4 regions of the Lentzea sp. CC55 genome follow, and region 1 is predicted to be linked to each of the others. Evidence: riboswitches for the same ligand, from Rfam matches in the RefSeq annotation. Region 1 holds a riboswitch; each other region holds the start of a gene.

Evidence for each region. Region 1 has a riboswitch for cobalamin ahead of L6E10_RS39510 (putative cobaltochelatase). Riboswitches for the same ligand answer to the same signal wherever they lie in the genome.
Region 2: it holds a riboswitch for cobalamin, as region 1 does, so the genes downstream of both, cobN (cobaltochelatase subunit CobN) here and L6E10_RS39510 (putative cobaltochelatase) in region 1, are expected to answer to the same signal.
Region 3: it holds a riboswitch for cobalamin, as region 1 does, so the genes downstream of both, L6E10_RS14535 (CbtB-domain containing protein) here and L6E10_RS39510 (putative cobaltochelatase) in region 1, are expected to answer to the same signal.
Region 4: it holds a riboswitch for cobalamin, as region 1 does, so the genes downstream of both, L6E10_RS33495 (ribonucleoside-diphosphate reductase subunit alpha) here and L6E10_RS39510 (putative cobaltochelatase) in region 1, are expected to answer to the same signal.

What each region holds. Positions count from the first base shown of each region.
Region 1 covers NZ_JAJCXE010000057.1:222,594-227,870, forward strand. The annotation lists gene L6E10_RS39500 (low specificity L-threonine aldolase) at 1-894, shown strand, start outside; gene L6E10_RS39505 (hypothetical protein) at 958-1,563, shown strand; cobalamin riboswitch at 1,629-1,764, shown strand; gene L6E10_RS39510 (putative cobaltochelatase) at 1,800-3,704, shown strand; gene cobO (cob(I)yrinic acid a,c-diamide adenosyltransferase) at 3,715-4,329, shown strand; gene L6E10_RS39520 (cobyrinate a,c-diamide synthase) at 4,326-5,277, shown strand, end outside.
Region 2 covers NZ_JAJCXE010000008.1:98,818-104,094, forward strand. The annotation lists gene cobN (cobaltochelatase subunit CobN) at 1-2,182, opposite strand, end outside; cobalamin riboswitch at 2,217-2,351, opposite strand; gene L6E10_RS05500 (hypothetical protein) at 2,360-3,355, shown strand; gene L6E10_RS05505 (precorrin-8X methylmutase) at 3,352-3,972, shown strand; gene L6E10_RS05510 (precorrin-2 C(20)-methyltransferase) at 3,969-5,277, shown strand, end outside.
Region 3 covers NZ_JAJCXE010000019.1:589,777-595,053, forward strand. The annotation lists gene metH (methionine synthase) at 1-1,931, shown strand, start outside; gene L6E10_RS14525 (HAD family phosphatase) at 1,924-2,580, shown strand; gene L6E10_RS14530 (CbtA family protein) at 2,577-3,329, opposite strand; gene L6E10_RS14535 (CbtB-domain containing protein) at 3,346-3,534, opposite strand; cobalamin riboswitch at 3,588-3,720, opposite strand; gene L6E10_RS14540 ((2Fe-2S)-binding protein) at 3,791-4,441, opposite strand; gene L6E10_RS14545 (phosphoribosyl-ATP diphosphatase) at 4,550-4,813, shown strand; gene hisG (ATP phosphoribosyltransferase) at 4,827-5,277, shown strand, end outside.
Region 4 covers NZ_JAJCXE010000054.1:166,976-172,252, reverse strand. The annotation lists gene L6E10_RS33510 (ANTAR domain-containing protein) at 1-365, shown strand, start outside; gene L6E10_RS33505 (hypothetical protein) at 568-921, opposite strand; gene L6E10_RS33500 (superoxide dismutase) at 1,491-2,120, opposite strand; cobalamin riboswitch at 2,705-2,912, shown strand; gene L6E10_RS33495 (ribonucleoside-diphosphate reductase subunit alpha) at 3,024-5,277, shown strand, end outside.

The DNA of each region.
Region 1 (5,277 bases):
GTCGACCCCGACCGGTACGGCGACGGCGGCCCGGTGGAGACGCTGGAGAAGCGGGTCGCGGAGCTGCTGGGCACCGAGGCGGCGCTGTTCGTGCCCACCGGCACCATGGCGCAGCAGATCGCGCTGCGCTGCTGGGCCGACCGCACCCACAACCCGATCGTGGCGATGCACCCGCGTGCGCACCCCCTGAACCACGAGGACGACGCGCTGACCGTGCTGTCCGGCCTGCGCCCGGTGAAGGTGCGCGACTGCGAGGTGGGCTCCTGCCCGGAGCCGTACGGGACGCTGCTGCTGGAGGTGCCGGACCGCGAGGCCGGGTTCGTCCTGCCGGCCTGGGACGAGCTGACCTCGCTCGTGGACCTGGCACGGGAACGGGACGCCGTCGTGCACCTCGACGGCGCGCGGCTGTGGGAGAGCACGTACGGCCTCGGCAAGCCGCTGCCCGAGATCGCGGGCCTGTTCGACTCGGTCTACGTGTCGTTCTACAAGTCGCTCGAAGGCATCTCGGGCGCGGCGCTCGCGGGTTCGCAGGACTTCGTCGACCAGGCGCGCGTCTGGCGGCACCGGTACGGCGGCATGCTGTTCCAGCAGTGGCCCGCCGCCCTGTCGGCGTTGCACGGCCTCGACACCGTGCTGCCCCGGCTGGGGCTGTACGTCGAACACGCCAAGGTCGTGGCCGCCGCCCTGGACCTGCCCGAACCGCACACCCACCAGTTCGCGCTGCACCTGCCGGGCGACCCGGAGCGGCTGACCGAGGTGAGCGGGTCGTTCCTCGGCGGGTTCTGGCGGGACGGGACGCTCGCCAAGACCGAGATCACGGTGGCGGAGCCCGCGCTGGAGTGGACCGCCGACGAGGTCCGGGAGGCCTGGGCGGAGTTCCGGAGCCTGATCTAGGGCGACGTCGACTGCCATCGCCCGATCGTGTCGCCGAGCCTTCTGCCACGATCAGATCTCGGCGTGATCAGGAGGCAGTTCGACATGACCGCCCACGTGTTCGTGGACGAGCCCAAGGAGAAGGGCTTCCTGGTCACCGCGGCGGCGTTGCTCCCAGGCGATCTGGTCTCCGCACGCCGGACCGTGCGCGGTCTGGTCATGGCCAACCAGCGGAGGATCCACTTCCACAAGGAATCGGATCAGCGCAGGAAACAGATCCTGGACGTGGTGGTGGAGATCGCGCCGGAGGTCACGATCTACGACGGATCGGCGCACGTGCGCAGGCGCCAACGGGATGCATGCCTCGTCCGGCTGGTCTGCGACCTCGCGGTGTCCGGCGCCGGGATGCTGGTGCTCGAACAGGACGATTCCGTCCTCGAAGCCGACAAGAAGCTCCTCTACCGCTGTGTTCGAGATCTCGGGTGTCACGAGACGCTCGTCTACCGGCACCACCGCGCCCACGAGGAACCGCTGCTCGCGTTGCCGGACGCGATCGCCTGGTGCTGGCACCGGGGTGGTCAGTGGAAGAAGCGGTGCAGCCTTTGGTCGCCGCGGTGGAAGTCGTCTGAAACCGCGAAACCCGGCCCACCCACCGTCCGGAAGGCTGCCGGGTCCACTTCGCAGCGCTAGTGCGACTGCGCGGACCCACGATACCGCACTTCTGACGCGACGTCGCTCACCTGGCTGTTGGACCCGGCGGTGCGAAGTGCGACGATGCCGGGGCTGTGAGGGGAGTGCGAGGAAGCCGGTGCGAATCCGGCGCCGTCCCGCGACTGTGACCGGCCCGGCAGGGTCGGGAGTCAGGAACTCGTCCCCCTCTTCACCTGACCGCGGGCGTGGACACCCGAGGAAGGACTTCACCGAGCATGTTCCCCTTTTCGGCTGTCGTCGGACATGACGACCTCCGCCTGGCCCTGCTGCTCAACGCCGTTCACCCCGGCATCGGCGGCGTTCTCGTCCGAGGTGAGAAGGGGACCGCGAAGTCGACGATCGTGCGTGCCCTCGCCGCGCTCCTGCCCGAGCTGGAGGTGTCGGCGCACTGCCGCTTCGGGTGCGTGCCCGGCAGCGCGGACTGCCCCGACGCGCCGCACGAGGGCGTGGAGCGGCGGCGCGCGAAGCTCGTCGAGCTGCCCGTCGGCGCCACCGAGGACCGGCTGGTCGGGTCGCTCGACCTCGAGAAGGCGCTGACCGAGGGCGTGCGGGCGTTCCAGCCCGGGTTGCTGGCGGCGGCGCACCGGGGCGTGCTCTACGTCGACGAGGTCAACCTGCTGCACGACCACCTGGTCGACCTGCTGCTCGACGCCGCCGCGATGGGACGCGCGCACGTCGAGCGCGAAGGCGTGTCGATCTCGCACCCGTCGCAGTTCCTGCTGGTCGGCACCATGAACCCCGAGGAGGGCGAGCTGCGGCCGCAGCTGCTCGACCGGTTCGGGCTGACGGTGGCGGTGAAGGCGGCGCGGGACGTCGGCGTGCGCACCGAGGTCATCCGGCGCCGGCTCTCCTACGAGGCGGACCCGGTGGGGTTCGCGCGGAAGTGGGAGGACGAGGACGCCCTGCTCCGGCAGCGGATTGCCGACGCGCGGCACAGGCTGCCCGCGGTGTCCCTCCCGGACGGTGAGCTGCGCCGGATCGCCGCCGTCTGCGCGGCTTTCGAGGTCGACGGCATGCGCGCGGACCTCGTGGTCGCCCGTGCCGCCACGGCCCACGCGGCGTGGCGGGGCGCCGATCAGGTCGAGGAGCAGGACGTCGAGACCGCGGTCCGGCTCGCGCTGCCGCACCGGCGCCGCCGCGACCCGTTCGACGAGCCCGGCATCGAGGAGCAGCAGCTCGAGGACGCCATGCGGCAGGCGGCCGAGCACGCGGAGGACCCCGGGGAGGGACCGGACGACGACGGGCCGGGTGGTGGTGAGCTGCCCGAACCGCAGGAGGGCCCGAAGGGCGGCGGGAACGCGCCCGGCGACCGTCCGGCACCGGAGCCCGCGCCCGCGTTCAAGGCGCGGCTGCTGGAGGTGCCCGGCGTCGGCGAAGGCGCGCCCGGCAAGCGTTCGAGGGCACGCGCCCGCACCGGCCGGGTCGTGCGTTCGTCCACAGTGGACGGCAATGGGCTGCACCTGGTCGACACGCTCACGAACGCGGCGCCGCACCAGCGGGCCCGCGGCCGCAGCGGACCGGGACTGCTGCTGACGGGCGCCGACCTCCGCAAGGCGGTCAGGGAGGGCAAGGAGTCGAACCTCGTCCTGTTCGTCGTCGACGCCTCCGGCTCGATGGCGGCGCAGAAGCGGATGTCGGCGGTCAGCGGCGCGGTGATCTCGTTGCTGCGCGACGCCTACCAGCGCCGGGACAAGGTCGGCGTGGTCACGTTCCGCGGCAGCCAGGCCGAGGTCGCGCTGCCTCCGACGACCTCCGTGGACGCGGCGGCGACGCGGCTCAAGAAGATGCGCACTGGAGGACGGACCCCGCTCGCGGACGGCCTGCTGAAGGCCCACCGGGTGCTGGAGGTCGAACGGCTGAGGGATCCGCGCAAGCGCCCGCTCGTGGTGCTGCTGACCGACGGGCGCGCCACGTCGTCCGGGCTCGGCGGTGACCCCGCCAAGGACGCGCTCAAGGCCGCCGGGCTGCTGGAGCAGACCGCCGTCGTCGTCGTGGACTGCGAGCAGGGGCACGTCCGCCTCGGGCTCGCCCAGAAGATCGCCGAGGCGCTGCAGGGCACCTGCGTGCGGCTCGACCAGCTGTCCGCCGACCACCTCGCCGGCGTCGTCCGGGCCGCATAAGGAGATCCCGATGCCTCAAGGACAACCCACCGAGGTGCCGAAGGACGGCCTGACCACCCGTCAGCGCCGCAACCGGCCGTTGCTCATGCTCCACACCGGCGAGATGAAGGGGAAGTCGACGTCGGCGTTCGGCCTCGCGCTGCGCGGCTGGAACCAGGGCTGGGACATCGGCGTGTTCCAGTTCGTGAAGTCCGCCAAGTGGAAGGTCGGCGAGGAGTCCGCGTTCAAGGCGCTCGGCCGGCTGCACGACGAGACCGGCGAGGGCGGCGCCGTCGAGTGGCACAAGATGGGCGAGGGCTGGTCCTGGACCCGCAAGCAGGGCACCGAGGACGACCACGCCACCGCCGCGCGGGAGGGCTGGGCGGAGATCGCCCGCCGCATCCGGTCCGAACGCCACGGCCTCTACGTGCTCGACGAGTTCACGTACCCGCTGCACTGGGGCTGGATCGACGTCGACGAGGTGGTCGACACGCTGACGACCAGGCCCGGTCACCAGCACGTCGTCATCACCGGCAGGTACGCGCCCCCGAAGCTCGTCGACGCCGCCGACCTCGTGGTGGAGATGACCAAGGTCAAGCACCCGATGGACGCCGGGCAGAAGGGCCAGCGGGGGATCGAGTGGTGAACAGGCTGGTCGTCGCCGCCCCGGCCTCCGGCAGCGGCAAGACGACCGTCGCCACCGGCCTGATGGCCGCGCTGCGCCTGGCCGGGTCGCGGGTCGCGCCGTTCAAGGTGGGACCCGACTACATCGACCCCGGCTACCACGCGCTGGCGACGCGGCGGCCCGGTCGCAACCTCGACCCGGTGATGGTCGGCGAGCACCGGATCCCCGGCCTGTTCGCGCACGGTGCCAAGGGTTGCGACATCGCCGTCGTCGAGGGCGTGATGGGCCTCTTCGACGGCCGCGTCGACACCGCGGGCATCGGCTCGACCGCGCACGTCGCCAAGCTGATCAACGCGCCGGTGCTGTTCGTCGTGGACGCCCGCGGGCAGAGCCGGTCGCTGGCCGCGCTGCTGCACGGGTTCCGCGGCTACGACCCGACGGTCCGGCTCGGCGGCGTCATCCTCAACCAGGTCGGCTCGGAACGGCACGAGCAGGTGCTCAGGTCGGCGTGCGACGAGGTCGGCCTCGACGTGCTCGGCGTGCTGCCCCGCGACCCGCGGTTCTCCCTGCCCTCACGGCACCTGGGCCTCGTGACGGCCGCGGAGCACGGGCCGGAGGCCGTCGCCGCGGTCGACGCGATCGCCGCCGCCGTCGCGAAGCACGTCGACCTCGACGCGGTGCGCAGGCTCGCGGCGTCGGTGCCCCCGACGGCCGTCGCCGCGTGGGAGCCGCGGGTCGACCGCGTGCGGGACGAGCCGCTGGTCGCGGTCGCCGGGGGAGCGGCGTTCACGTTCGGCTACGCCGAGCACGTCGAGGTGTTGAAGGCCGCGGGCGCCGCGGTCGCCGTCGTCGACCCGCTGAACGACGAGGACCTCCCGCGGGGGACGGCCGGTCTCGTCCTGCCGGGCGGGTTCCCCGAGCAGCACGCGGAAGCCCTGTCGGCCAACGCGAAGCTGCGCGACGCCGTGA
Region 2 (5,277 bases), on a different contig from region 1:
TCCAGCCCCCGTCCTCCATCGCCTGGACGAGTGCGCGCGCCTGCTCCTCGACGGCGTCGACGTCCTCCCGTGCCGTGGTCGTGAGCCCGAGCGCCTCGCGCAGACCGGGCAGCGCGGCGACCTGACCGCCCCACATCTGCCGTGCCTGCAGCATCGCGAGCACGAGGTTCACGCGCACGCTGCCGGTCGGCGCCTCGCCGAGGACGTGCAGGCCGTCGCGGATCTGGACGTCCTTGACCTCGCACAGCCAGCCGTCGACGTGCAGCAGGAACTCGTCGAACTCGGCGTCGTGCGGCCGGTCCTCGAGGCCGAGGTCGTGGTCGAGCTTCGCGGCCTGGATCAGCGTCCAGATCTGCGCGCGGATCGCGGGCAGCTTGGACGGGTCCATCGCGGAGATGTTGCCGTACTCGTCGAGCAGCTGCTCCAGCCGTGCGATGTCGCCGTAGCTGTCGGCACGGGCCATCGGCGGCACCAGGTGGTCGACCAGCGTGGCGTGCGCGCGCCGCTTCGCCTGCGTGCCCTCACCGGGGTCGTTGACGAGGAACGGGTAGATCAGCGGCAGGTCGCCCAGCGCCGCGTCCGTGCCGCAGGAGGCCGACATGCCGACGGTCTTGCCGGGCAACCACTCCAGGTTGCCGTGCTTGCCCACGTGCACCACGGCGTCCGCGCCGAAGTTCGACTCGATCCACCGGTACGCCGCGAGGTAGTGGTGCGACGGCGGCAGGTCCGGGTCGTGGTAGATCGCGATCGGGTTCTCGCCGAACCCGCGCGGCGGCTGGACGATCACCGCGACGTTGCCCGACCGCAGCGCGGCCAGCACGATCTCGCCGTCCTTCGACCTGCTGTGGTCGACGAACAGCGTGCCCGGCGCGTCGCCCCAGTGCTCCTGCATCGACTCGCGGAAGTCGTCCGGCAGCGTCTCGTAGAACTCGCGGTAGTCGGCCGCGGCGATGCGGATCGGGTTGCTCTCGAACTGCTCCTGCGTGAGCCAGTCGGCGTCCTGGCCACCGGCGGCGATCAGCGCGTGGATCAGCTTGTCGCCGTCGAGCTCGTCGACGCCCGGCAGCTCGTCGCCGATGTCGTAGCCGTGCTCCTTCATGGCCTTGAGCAGCCGCACGGTCGACGCGGGCGTGTCGAGTCCGACGGCGTTGCCGATGCGCGAGTGCTTCGTCGGGTACGCCGACAGCATCACGACGACCTTGCGGTCCCTCGCCGGGATGTGCCTCAACCGGCCGTGGCGGACCGCGATGCCCGCGACGCGCAGCGCCCGTTCCGGGTCGGCCACGTAGACCGTGAGGCCGTCGGAGTCGATCTCCTTGAACGAGAACGGGACCGTGATGATCCGGCCGTCGAACTCCGGGATGGCGACCTGGGTCGCGGTGTCCAAAGGAGACAGTCCGTCGTCGTTGGAGTCCCACGTCTCACGGCTCGACGTGAGGCACAGGCCCTGGAGGATCGGCACGTCGAGCGCCGCCAGCGCACCGACGTCCCACGCCTCGTCGTCGCCCCCGGCCGACGCCTTCGCCGGGTTCGTGCCACCGGCCGCGAGCACCGTCACGACCAGGGCGTCCGCCGCGCGCAGCGTGTCGAGCAGCTCGGGCTCCGCGGTGCGCAGCGAGGAGCAGTAGACGGGCAGCGGCCTGCCGCCCTTGGCCTCGATCGCGTCGCACAGCGCGTGCACGAACGCCGTGTTCCCGGCCACGTGGTGCGCGCGGTAGTAGAGGACCGCGACCGTCGGACCCTCCGCCGGGGTGTTCTCCCGTTCCAGCACGCCCCAGCTCGGGGTGGCGGCGGGCGCCTGGAAGCCGTGACCGGTCAGCAGCACCGTGTCCGACAGGAACTTGTGCAGCTCGGTGAGGTTCGCCGGCCCGCCGTGGGCGAGGTAGAGGTGCGCCTCCGCGCAGACGCCGCCGGGCACCGTCGACAGCTCCATCAGCGCCGCGTCGGGCTGCATCTCACCGCCGAGCACCACGACCGGCAGCCCGCCGGCGAGGAGCCAGTCGAGGCCCTCCTCCCACATCCGGCGCCCACCGAGGATGCGCACGAGCACCAGGTCGACGCCCTCGACGAGCGCGGGCAGGTCCTCGGCCGTGAGCCGTGCGGGGTTGCCGAGGCGGTACTCGGCACCGCTCGCACGCGCCGACAGCAGGTCGGTGTCGGAAGTCGACAGCAGCAGGATCACGCAGGCTCCATCCCTCGTGGGGTCCTCGCCCCAGGTTGCGGGTGACAGGCGAAGCGGAGTTCCTGACTCCCAGCGTGTCCGCTGGTCACAGTGGCGGGACCGCGCCGGATTCACACCGGCTTCCTCCTGTGCTTCGCCGTTCGGGCTCACCCTAACCGGCGGGTTACAGTCCGACCTATGCGTAGTCACCCGGATGCCTGCCCCGGCGCCGTCGAGCTGCACCCCGCGGCCGACGGCGGGCTGGCGCGCATCCGGGTGCCGGGCGGCACTCTTTCCGCTGCTCAGTGGGACGTCGTGCGGGTCGCGGCCGCCGAGCTCGGCTCGGGTTCGATCGAGCTGACCTCGCGGGCGAACCTCCAGATCAGGGGCCTCGCGGACGGGGTGGAACTGGGCTCCCGGCTGCGTGCCGCCGGCCTGCTGCCCTCGTGGTCGCACGAGCGGATGCGCAACATCATCGCGGCACCGCTGGAGGACAACCAGGCGCTGGTCGACGAGCTCGACGCCGCCCTGTGCGCGGACCCGTCGCTGGCCTCGCTGCCGGGCCGGTTCCTGGTCACGGTCGGCGCCTCGGTGAGCGGCCTGGGCGGCGACTTCGGCCTGGTCAGCCAGGGCGACGGCGGGACGGTCCTGCTCCTCGCGGGCCGCGACACCGGCGTCCGCGTGACCGATCCGGTCGACGCCGTGGTGACCGCGGCCCGCCTCTTCGGGTCGCTGCGCGGCACCGCGTGGCGCCTGTCCGAAGTGGACGGCGGTGTGCGGAAGATCACCGAGCACTTCGGCGTCTCGCCGGGTGACCGGTTCAGCCCGGTTGTGACTCCTGTCGCACCTTCACCCGTGACGCCGGGCGTCCCGCTCGGCCGGCTGGACGCGGCGCAACTGCCGGGCGTGCCGCTGCGGCTGACCCCGTGGCGCAGCCTGGTGGTGCCCGCCGGGACCGGCACGTCCGGCTTGATCACCGACCCCGCCTCGCCGTGGCACGGCGTCAGCGCCTGCACCGGCCGCCCCGGCTGTGCCAAGTCGCTGTCCGACGTCCGCGCCGACGCGCGCGCTTGGCTCGGAACCCCGCACGACCGACCGGTCCACTGGTCGGGCTGTGCACGCCGTTGCGGTCGCCCCGCCGGCGATGTGATCGAGTTCGTCGCGACCGGCGACGGCTACGAGGAGATCCGTTGACGCAGTACATCAAGGACGGCGCGGAGATCTACCGCCAGTCCTTCGCCACCATCCGCGCGGAGTCGGACCTCACCAGGTTCCCCGGCGACGTCGCGACAGTGGTCGTCCGCATGATCCACGCCTGCGGCATGACCGATCTGACCGACGACGTGGCGTTCTCGCCGAACGTCGTCCGCGACGCCCGCGAGGCGCTGAACAACGGCGCCCCGATCCTCTGCGACGCCAACATGGTCGCCTCGGGTGTCACGCGCCGCCGCCTGCCGAAGGACAACGAGGTCCTCTGCTACCTGCAGGACCCGCGCACGCCGCACAGGGCGCGGGAAATCGGCAACACCCGCAGTGCCGCGGCGCTCGAGCTGCTCGCGGACCGCTTCGAGGGCGCCGTGATCGCGATCGGCAACGCCCCCACCGCGCTCTTCCACCTCCTCGACCTCCTCGACCGGGGCGCGCCCAGGCCCGCCGCGGTGATCGGCATCCCGGTCGGGTTCATCGGGGCGGCGGAGTCCAAGGAAGCCCTGGCCGCAACGGATCTGGAGCACCTCGTGGTGCTCGGCCGGCGCGGCGGGAGTGCCATGACGGCGGCGGCCATCAACGCGATTGCGAGCGAAGAAGAATGACGGGCAAGCTCTACGGTGTCGGCCTCGGTCCCGGCGACCCGGAACTCGTGACGGTCAAGGCCGCGCGGCTCATCGGCGAGGCCGACGTGGTGGCGTTCCACAGCGCCCGGCACGGCAGGTCGATCGCGAAGACCATCGCGGCGCCGTACCTCCGCGAGGGCCAGGTCCTCGAACAGCTCGTCTACCCGGTCACGACCGAGGAGTCGGACGACTACCAGGGCGAGATCGACGCCTTCTACGAGGAGGCCGCGGGCAGGCTCGCCGCGCACCTCGACGCCGGGCGCACGGTGGTCGTGCTCGCGGCGGGCGACCCGTTCTTCTACGGCTCGTACATGCACATGCACAAGCGGCTGGCCGACCGCTACGAGTGGGAGGTCGTCCCGGGCGTCACGTCCGTGAGCGGCGCGAGCGCCGTCCTCGGCACGCCGCTGGTCGAACGCGACGAGGTCCTCACGATCCTGCCCGGCACGCTGCCGCCCGCCGAGCTCGCGGCCCGTCTCGCCGACACCGACTGCGCCGCGATCCTCAAGCTGGGCCGCACCTTCGGCAACGTCAAGCAGGCGCTGCAGGACGCGGGCAGGCTCGACGGCGCCTGGTACGTCGAACGCGCCACGAGCAAGCGCCAGAGGATGTCGCCGCTGGCGGACGTCGACCCCGACACGGTTCCGTACTTCTCCATCGCCGTGCTGCCGAGCCAGTCCAAGCCGCCGAAGCCGAAGGGCGAGGTCGTGGTCGTGGGTCTCGGTCCCGGTTCCCGCGACTGGCTCACGCCCGAGGCACGCCAGGAGCTCGAGGCCGCCGACGAGCTGGTCGGCTACAGCACCTACCTCAACCGCGTTCCGGAGCGTCCCGGCCAGCAGCGGCACCTCTCCCACAACCAGGTCGAGTCCGAACGCGCGGCCTTCGCCCTGGACCTGGCGCGCAAGGGTGCGCGGGTCGCGGTCGTGTCGTCCGGTGACCCCGGCGTCTTCGCGATGGCGACGGCGGTCCTGGAGGTCGCGGCGGAGACCGGGGACGTGCCGGTCCGGATCGTCCCCGGCGTCACGGCCGCGAACGCCGTGGCGGCCAAGGCCGGTGCGCCGCTCGGCCACGACTACGCGGTGATCTCGCTGAGCGACCGGCTCAAGCCGTGGGACGTCATCGCCGAACGCCTCGCCGCCACCGCGAAGGCGGACCTGGTGATCGCGATCTACAACCCGGCGTCCAAGGCCCGCACGCACCAGGTCGCGGACATGCGCGCTCTGCTGCTGGAGCACCGCGGGCCCGAGACGCCGGTCGTCGTGGGGCGGGACGTCGGCGGCCCGG
Region 3 (5,277 bases), on a different contig from region 1:
CGGACGTGCAGACGACGCTGGGCCTGTCCAACGTCTCCTTCGGGCTCAACCCGGCCGCTCGCCAGGTGCTGAACTCCGTGTTCCTGCACGAGTGCGTGCAGGCCGGCCTCGACACCGCGATCGTGCACGCGTCCAAGATCGTGCCGATGGCGCGCATCCCCGACGAGCAGCGCGCGGTCGCGCTGGACCTCGTGTACGACCGCCGCCGCGAGGGCTACGACCCGCTGCAGAAGCTGATGGAGCTGTTCGAGGGCGTCACGACGAAGTCGAACTCCGCCTCCCGCGCCGAGGAGCTGGCCGCGCTGCCGCTGTTCGAACGGCTGGAGCGCCGGATCGTCGACGGCGAGCGCAACGGCCTGGAAGCCGACCTCGACCGCGCCCTCGACGAGCGCCCGGCGTTGCAGATCATCAACGACACGTTGCTCGCGGGCATGAAGACCGTCGGCGAGCTCTTCGGCTCCGGCCAGATGCAGCTGCCGTTCGTGCTGCAGTCCGCCGAGGTCATGAAGACCGCCGTCGCGCACCTCGAACCGCACATGGAGCGGTCCGACGACGAGGGCAAGGGCCGGATCGTGCTCGCCACCGTCAAGGGCGACGTCCACGACATCGGCAAGAACCTCGTCGACATCATCCTGTCCAACAACGGCTACGAGGTCGTGAACATCGGCATCAAGCAGCCGATCACCGCGATCCTGGAGGCCGCGCAGGAGCACCGCGCGGACGCGATCGGCATGTCCGGCCTGCTGGTCAAGTCGACGGTGGTCATGAAGGAGAACCTCGAGGAGATGAACTCCCGGGGTGTGGCCGCGCGGTGGCCCGTCCTGCTCGGTGGCGCGGCGCTGACCCGCGCGTACGTCGAGAACGACCTGACCGAGATGTACTTCGGTGACGTCCGCTACGCCCGCGACGCGTTCGAGGGCCTGCGGCTGATGGACGCGATCATGGCGGCCAAGCGCGGTGAGGCGCCCGTGGTCGACGAGGAGGCCAGGGCGAAGGCGGCCGAGCGCAAGGCGCGCCGGGAACGGGCGCTGCGCCTCGCCGCCGCCCGCAAGTCCGCCGTCGAGGAGGAGGCGCGCACCGGCCGTTCCGACGTGGCGGCGGACAACCCGGTCCCGGTACCGCCGTTCTGGGGCAGCCGGGTCGTGAAGGGCATCCCGGTCGCGGACTACTCGGCACTGCTGGACGAGCGGGCGACGTTCATGGGCCAGTGGGGCCTCAAGGGCACGCGCGGCGGCAACGGACCGTCCTATGAGGACCTGGTCGAGACGGAGGGCCGCCCGCGCCTGCGGTACTGGATGGAACGCCTTGCCACGGAAGGTGTTCTTGCCCACGCCGCCGTCGTCTACGGCTACTTCCCGTGCGTCTCCAAGGGAGAAGACCTGATCATCCTGCAAGAGCCCTCGCCGGACTCGCCGGAGCGCTTCCGGTTCACCTTCCCGCGCCAGAAGAGGGATCGGCGGCTCTGCCTGGCCGACTTCTGGCGCCCGAAGGAGTCCGGTGAGGTGGACGTCATCGCGTTCCACCTCGTGACGATGGGGCAGCCGATCGCCGACTACGCGAACGAGCTGTTCGGCAAGAACGCGTATCGTGACTACCTGGAAGTCCACGGACTGGGGGTCCAGCTCACCGAAGCGCTGGCCGAGCACTGGCACAAGCGCGTCCGCGAGGAGCTCGTGTGGCCGGGTGGCGGGTCAGTCGCCGCGGAAGACCCCGCCGACGTCGAGGAGTACTTCAAACTCGGCTACCGCGGTGCGCGGTACTCGTTCGGCTACGGCGCCTGCCCCGGCATGGAGGACCGCCGGCGCGTCGTCGAGCTGCTCGACCCGGCGCGCATCGGGGTCTCGCTGTCCGAGGAACTCCAGCTCCACCCGGAACAGTCCACCGACGCCTTCGTGGCGCACCACCCGGAGGCGAAGTACTTCAATGTCTGACCCGCAAGCGGTCCTGTGGGACATGGACGGCACGCTGCTGGACTCCGAGAAGCTGTGGGACATCCCGCTCTACGAGTACGCGGAGAAACTGGGCGGCGTGCTGTCGCCGGAGACCCGCGAACGCATGGTCGGCAGCAACGTCCCCACCACCATGCGCCTGCTGTTCGCCGACGTCGGCATCGAGCCGACCGACGCCGACATGGCCGACGGCGCCGCGTGGATCTCGCGCCGCACCGAGGAGGTCTTCCGCGCCGGCCTGCCGTGGCGGCCGGGCGCCCAGGAGGCGCTGAAGGCCGTGCGCGCGTCCGGTGTGCCGATGGCGCTGGTGACGTCCACCGAGCGTTCGCTGACCGAGGTCGCGCTGGACACGATCGGCCGCGACCTGTTCGACGTGACGGTGTGCGGCGACGAGGTGGACGGCCTGAACAAGCCGCTGCCCGAGCCGTACCTGAAGGCCGCGCGGCTGCTGGGCGTCGATCCGGCGCGGTGCGTGGCGGTCGAGGACTCGCCCACGGGCGTCGCGGCGGCGGTGGCGGCCGGGTGCACCGTGCTGGTGGTGCCGTGCGACGTCGAGGTGCCGGCGGGGGAGAGGCGGGTCTTCCGCGACTCCCTCACCGGCGTCGACCTCGAGGTGCTGCGCGCGCTTTAGCGGTGTGGCGCCGCGGCGGGGGTCCTCGCCCGGCGCGTGGCCGGGTCGACCAGCAGGCCGAACACCACGCCGATGCCGACGTGGAGCGTGGCGAGCTGGGCGAGCGAGCTGAGGCGGAACTGCCACAGCACGGCGACCGGCACGTCCGCGGGGATCGTGTCCGGTGACGCGGGGAACGCGAGCAGCACCACCGCGACGGCCGCGGTGACCGCGAGCAGCACGGCGGTCGTGCGGACCGGCTGCGACTGCTCGCGCAGCCGGTCGGCCAGCAGGCTCGCGCCCCACACGATCACCAGGCCCGCGACCACCACACCGAGGTAGAGCGCGGTGCGGTGGTCCACCGTCCCCGGGTCACCCACGGCGGGCGGGTTGGCCGGGTACTTGAGCCACGGCAGCAGCGCCACGGCGCCGAACACCGCGGCGCCGAGCGCGAAGCTGCGCGTGAACGGCGTGCCGGCGGCGAACCAGCGCTTCGACAGCGCGTAGGCCGTGGCGAACACCAGGCCCACCGCGACGCCGACGATCACCACGCCGAGCATGCCGCCCACGACCTGCGTGCCGCGACCGACCAGCTCCTCACCGCCGTGGGAGTGGCCGTGGCCGTCACCGGAGGGTTCCCGCGCCGCCTCGACCGCGAGCGCGGCGCGGATCGGGATCTCGGTGACCAGGAGCTGCACGAGCGCGGAGGCGACGCCGGCGACGGCGCCGGCCGCGACCCCGCGCAGCGCGAGGGACCTGTACGTCGTCATCTGCTTGATCAGCGGATCAGTGGCACGGGACGCCGAGGGCGTGGCGGCCGTCGTGGAAGAACTCGTGCAGCAGCTCCGAGCTCGCGCCGAGCGCGAGGCCGTTCTCCTGCAGGACCAGGTAGGTGACGATCAGGCCGAGCAGTGAGACGGCGAAGGCCCACTTGGGCACGCGGACGGCGGACAGGCTTGCTGCGGGGCTCGTCATGACGGGCTCCTCCATACCTCGTGGAAGGTCAACTCTCCTTGCGGCGCCGCAGCCGGTCTCCTGACTCCCGGATCAACGCTGCCCCCGCGTCTTCCCAGCCCCTCGCGGGACCAGTGACGTGCTCGGCGGGGATCGCTTCCCGGTCACAGTGGCGAGGACCGCGCCGGATTCACACCGGCTTCCCGTCACTGCGGCGCGTGCACCGTAAGTTCACCGGCCGGTCAGGCACAACCGGCCATAAGAGTTGTTGCGTTCCTCACTTCACGAGCGGACAGTCGCCGCACTTCCCACCTGCGGCGACGCGGTAGTAGAGGCAGCAACTCCTGCGCACGAACCCGACTTCGCCGGGAAAGCTCAGGAATGTGCCGGCCTGTTCGAACGGCGGTGCGCTCATGAGCAGTTCGCCCCGTTCTTCCGCTTCCTCCGCCGTGAGCATCTGTGCGCGCACAACCATTTTCAGCGCACCCGCGATGTTCGACATCGCGTTGCCCCACAACAACCCTCGCGCCACCGGCGTGACCGACTCGATCGCCTCGACCACGGGTTCCAGCGCCTCGGCGGCGGGCGGACCGAGCCGCGGCTCGTCGATGCGGACGCTCAGGCCGTTGACCGGGTGGTGCTGCCACCACAGGTTCTCCGGCCGGACGTCGATCGGGAGGTTCGCGGCCGTGAGCGGGCTGAGCAGCCGCGCGGTGTAGCCGAGGAAGAACAGGCTCGCCGCGACGCGGGGTTCCTCCGCCCGGTACCGGACAGCGATGGCGTCGATGGTGTTCTTGAGCGCCGGGCCCTCCAGGAGCGCCGTTCCCGGCGACCAGGAGTCGTCCGGACGGCCGACGTCGAGCGCGAAGAAGGGGTTGATCCCGCGCACCCGGCGCAGCGCTGCGAGGACCTCCGCGAATTCGGACACGGGAATTCACGCTACCGGGTGTTCATGCAGGACAGATCACGTCCACGGCCTGGGACAGATGCGACCGCGGTGCGGACCGGGGTCCGGGGGATGGGAGGATGTGGAGCCGTGAAGACCTTCGATTCCCTGTTCGCAGAGCTGACCGGACGAGCCGCCACCAAGCCGGAGGGATCCGGCACCGTCGCAGCGCTCGAGGCCGGGGTCCATGCGCAGGGCAAGAAGGTCCTGGAGGAGGCGGGCGAGGTCTGGATCGCCGCCGAGTACGAGTCCGACGAGAAGCTCGCCGAAGAGATCTCGCAGCTGCTGTACCGCCTCCAGGTGCTGATGCTGGGCCGCGGCCTGACCCTCGAAGACGTCTACAAGTACCTCTGACGGAGACCCTCACATGCTGCGCGTAGCAGTCCCGAACAAGGGTGCGCTCGCCGAACGCGCCTCCGCCATGCTCACCGAGGCCGGCTACCGGCAGCGGCACGAGCCGCGCGACCTGACCGTGCTCGACCCGAACAACGAGGTCGAGTTCTTCTTCCTGCGCCCCAAGGACATCGCGATCTACGTGGCGTCCGGTGACCTGGACCTCGGCATCACCGGCCGCGACCTGGCCGCCGACTCGGGCGCCGACGACAACGGCTCCTCCGTCGAGGAGCTGCTGGCGCTGGGCTTCGGCGCCTCGACGTTCCGCTACGCGGGCCCTCGCGGCACCGACTGGAAGGTCTCCGACCTCGAGGGCAAGCGCCTCGCCACCGCCTACCCGAGGCTCGTGGGCCGCGACCTCGAGGCCCGCGGCATCACCGCGCAGGTCATCCGCCTCGACGGCGCCGTCGAGATCTCGATCCAGC
Region 4 (5,277 bases), on a different contig from region 1:
TGCCGGTGCTGCTGCCCTCCTCACAATCCACCCAAGAGCAGCACCTCGGCTCACTCAACATCTACAGCTATACCGCCGCGGCCTTCGACCCCTTCGACGAAGGGCTCATGCGGCTGTTCACCACCACAGCGTCGGCCACGATCGCCAGCGCCCAACGCCACCAGCGCTCACGAGACCACATCAGCAGCCTGGAACAGGCACTCGTCTCCCGGGCCGTCATCGACCAGGCTAAAGGCGTCTTGATTGCCGTGCACTCCTGCACCGCCGACAAAGCGTTCGCGATGCTCGTGCAACGCTCACAGCGCGAGAACATCAAACTCCGCGACATCGCCAAAAGTCTGCTCGACTCAGTCGCCCGCTCCTGAGCCCCTCTCGGCCGCATCCCTAGATCGCGTGAATTGTGATCCATGCGGTATCGGCCGGATGACCCCTGTCGGCGACATCTTTTGAGCAGCCCACGGCGGTGCCAGGCCTACGCACTTCTCGAAGACGTCAACGTTGTCTCGCCCACCGAGTCATTCTTCCTGAACCTTCAGGCGCTTGAGGCGCCGCTGGTGGAGTTCGACGTCAGCGACGGTAGCGCTGAGCTGGATCGTCACCTGCTCTCGGCGCCGGCCAAGAGCACTGCGGCCGGTCGTAGCCGGATCGGTGGCGGTAGGCGCTGGCGACGTGCCTCAGCAAGGTGTTGCCGCTCAACGCCCAAAACATCTCGTTGATGACGTCGGCCCCGCTGGCGGCGTCGAGCCCGATGGTGGACCGAACGTTGGACTCAAGGAAGACCAGCGGCGCCTCATGCGCGTCGGCGATCGCCAGCACGTCCCTCACGTCACGACCGCCGTCTCGGCGCTCCGCCCCCTTCTTCTCAGCACGCGCCCTGTCGTGCGCGATCTGCTCACGAATCCACGCGATCACCTCGCTCACACTGGATGCGCTCACGGAAGTCCTCACCTGCCTTCCACGCTCACGCTGAAACACCAGCCGAATCCACGCTTACCGAGCACCGATGTGCTGGACTGGTCGGCCGGACCTGCGCGAGGCGTTACCGCGAACGCAGCGGATCACGGCCTCGGCGAGGCTCAACGCGTGATGCGGTGCATCGGAGGAAGTGACACGACAACTGAGACTGATCATGGTGCCACCACCGTGAGATACGTGCAGATACGCAGGTCACACAAGATCGACATATCTCGCTTGGTGCTTCGTGATGCACTCCGAGCTGCTCGGCCAGCCGCCGGATCACCGGCTTCGGATCCGACTCCCGATACAGCCGGACCGCACGAGCCCCTCAGCTCATCGGGGTACTTCCTCGGTGCTGCCACGGACGACTCCCTTCAGGTCCTATCGGACCATGCTTGAAAGTCTCCGAGCTACCGGGGGAACCTCAGAGGGCCAAAGGGCCGTTGGAAGTAGCCGTGCCCCCGCCGGGTGACGGGGGCACGTCACGGCAGCGAGGTGGCTTGTCGGAGCACCCACTGCCAGCCTTCGGTGGCCTACTTCGACGGCGCGATGAGCCCCGAGCCGCCCGCGCGGGCCTGGTCGAACCGGCGGGTGACGTCGGTCCAGTTGACCAGTGACCACAGCTTCTGCACGTAGTCCGGTCGCACGTTGCGGTACTGCAGGTAGTAGGCGTGCTCCCACGCGTCGAACACCAGCACGGGCGTGGTGTTCATGCCGACGTTGCCGTGGTGGTCGTAGACCTGCTCGACGATCAGGCGCTGCGACAGCGGCTCCCACGCCAGCACGCCCCAGCCCGACCCTTGCACCAGCGACGTCGCGGCCGAGAGCTGCTTGGCGAACGCGTCGAACGAGCCGAAGTGCTCGTCGATCGCGGCAGCGAGCTCGCCGTCGGGGCGGTCTCCGCCGTCCGGGCTCAAGTTGTCCCAGAACATCGTGTGCAGCACATGCCCGGACAGGTTGAAGGCGAAGGTCTTCTCCAAGCCGACGATGCCGGTGAAGTCCTCCTTCTCCCGGGTTTCGGCAAGCCGTTCCAGGCTGTCGTTCGCGCCCTTGACGTAGGCGGCGTGGTGCTTGCTGTGGTGCAGCTCAAGGATCTCGCCGGTGATCGCGGGCTCAAGCGCCGCGTAATCGTAGGGCAGATCCGGCAGCACGTACTGGCTCATGGGGGCTTCTCCGAGAACTCCGTGGGGTCTATCGCCACTCTTTCGCAAGAGCCATAGATTTGCAACAGACTGATCGTGAGGTGGGGTGGAGGAGTGCTTCGCGGGAATCACGGACGGGTCCGTGGCGCGCCTCGCTATCCCGAGCACCCAGGATCATTCAGGCGCGTGTCCAGGTCATTGGTGCTGTCCACGGGCGGCCGACTGCCGGCGAGCCTCTTGACCTGATGGTGAATCCGGATCATCGGGAGCTGTAGCTGGGAGCGTGTCGCTCGGTCAGTTGGTCGACCCGCACCCGCTGGCCTGGTACGCCCACATCGCCTGTCCGTGGCTCGCGCACGCCGGGCTGGCCGTCACCAGGTCTGCTGGTCCAACAGGGGAATTGGCGTCAGTGAACAAGGCATGATGATCTGACGACGTCGATCCGCTGTTCACTGATCAAGCCGGTGCGAACGCACTTGGGCGCGACGGTGCGGCTCAGGGGAGTGCGGGCACAGCTCGGCCATCGCTGGAGTGATCGTTCGGGTGCTGCCCAAGCGAATAACACGCCCACTAGATGTAGTTGCAGATCACTCGACTCCGCCCATGTAGTGTGCCGCAGAGCTGGTTCGGCCGATCATCCAGATCGGTCGTCGCAAGAGGGAACCCGGTGTGAGTCCGGGACTGCCCCGCAGCGGTGAACGGGAACGAAAGCCGTCAGAAGCACTGGACGTGAACGTCTGGGAAGCGACGGCCGGTAGGAGCCGACAGGCGTGCCCGCGAGTCCGAAGACCTGCCAGCGCCCCGCACGCTTCGACGCGTGCGGGTGTCCGAGGCCCCGAGGGAGGGCGGGAGGACGTGGCGGTCGCGCGCGCCCGTTCGCTCCTCGCTGTCCTCGTGGCCACCTGAGCTCGCGAGGAGAGAGCTATGACGGCGGTCGACACAGTCGCCACCACGATGCGCGTCAAGAAACGCAATGGTTCACTCGAACCGGTCGACCTGAACAAGATCGTGCGCGCGGTCGAGCGCTGCGCGGTCGGTCTGCACGACGTCGACCCGTTGCGGGTCGCCACCAAGACGATCAGCGGCCTCTACGACGGCGCCACCACCGAGGAGCTGGACCGGCTGTCGATCCAGACCGCCGCGGCGCTCGTGTCGGAAGAGCCCGAGTACTCCAAGCTGGCCGCTGGTCTGCTTGCGGCGTTCATCGAGAAGGAAGTGCACCGGCAGGGCGTGCAGTCCTTCAGTCAGAGCGTTGCCCTCGGCCACGCGGAGGGCCTGATCGGTGACGCGACCGCGAAGTTCGCGGCCGCCAACGCCCGCGAGCTCGACAACGCGATCGACCTCGAGGGTGATCGGCGGTTCGAGTACTTCGGTCTGCGCACCGTCTACGACCGCTACCTGCTGCGCCACCCCGCGAAGCGCTCGGTGATCGAGCAGCCGCAGTACTGGCTGCTGCGCGTCGCCTGCGGTCTCTCGCACACCGCCGCCGAGGCCATCGACTTCTACCGGCTGATGTCGTCGCTGGCGTACCTGCCCAGCTCGCCGACCCTGTTCAACTCCGGCACGGTGCACACCCAGATGTCCTCGTGCTACCTGCTCGACTCGCCGCGCGACGAGTTGGAGTCGATCTACGACCGGTACAAGCAGATCGCCCGGCTGTCGAAGTTCGCCGGTGGCATCGGCGTGCAATGGTCCCGAGTCCGGTCACGTGGTGCGTTGATCCGCGGCACGAACGGCCACTCCAACGGTATCGTGCCGTGGCTGCGCACGCTTGACGCGTCGGTCTCGGCGGTCAACCAGGGCGGCCGCCGCAAGGGCGCTGCCTGCGTCTACCTGGAGACGTGGCACCCGGACATCGAGGAGTTCCTCGAGCTGCGCGACAACACCGGCGAGGACGCCCGCCGCACGCACAACCTCAACCTGGCCAACTGGATCCCCGACGAGTTCATGCGCCGCGTCGAGGCTGACCAGGACTGGTCGCTGTTCGACCCGGACGAGGTCCCGGAGCTGGTCGACCTGTGGGGTGACGAATTCGACCGCGCCTACCGCGGCGCTGAAGAGGCCGGCCGGGCTGTGCGCACGGTCAAGGCTCGTGACCTCTATGGACGGATGATCCGCACGCTCGCCCAGACCGGCAACGGCTGGATGACGTTCAAGGATACGGCGAACCGCATGTGCAACCAGACCGCCGAACCGGGCAACGTGGTGCACCTGTCCAACCTGTGCACCGAGATCATCGAGGTCACCAGCGACGAGGAGACCGCGGTCTGCAACCTCGGCTCGGTCAACCTCGGCGCGCACGTGGCCGATGGCAGGATCGACTGGCAGCGCCTGCGTTCCACGGTCCGCACCGCTGTGGTGTTCCTCGACCGCGTGATCGACATCAACTACTACCCGACCGAGCAGGCGGCGCGGTCCAACCCGCGCTGGCGCCCGGTGGGCCTCGGTGTCATGGGCCTGCAGGACGTGTTCTTCAAGCTGCGCCTGCCGTTCGACTCACCACAGGCGCGCGAGCTGTCGACGCGCATCGCCGAGGAGATCTACCTGACGGCCCTGGAATCCTCGGCCGAGCTCGCCTCGTCCGCAGGCGCGCACCCGGCGTTCGCGGAAACGCGCGCCGCCAAGGGAGATCTGCAGCCCGACCTGTGGGGCGTCACGCCCACGCAAACCGAACGGTGGAGCGCCCTGCGTGAGCGGGTCAGCGAGCACGGGCTGCGCAACTCGCTGCTGATCGCCATCGCGCCCACCGCGACGATCGCCTCGATCGCCGGCTGCTTCGAGTGCATTGAGCCGCAGGTGTCGAACACGTTCAAGCGTGAGACGCTGTCCGGCGAGTTTTTGCAGATCAACTCCTACCTGGTGCGCGAGCTCAAGTCCCGCGGCCTGTGGACGGACGCGATCCGCAACCGGCTCAAGCAGGACGAGGGCTCGGTGCAGGGCGTCGGCGAGTTGCCCGAGGAAGTGCGCTCGTTGTTCCGCACAGCGTGGGAGTTGCCGCAGAAGTCGCTGATCGAACTGGCCGCGGCGCGCGGACCGTACATCGACCAGAGCCAGTCGCTGAACCTGTTCGTCGCCTCGCCGACGATCGGCAAGCTCTCCTCGATGTACCTCTATGCCTGGAAAGCCGGGCTGAAGACCACGTACTACCTGCGCTCCCGTCCGGCGACGCGCATCCAGC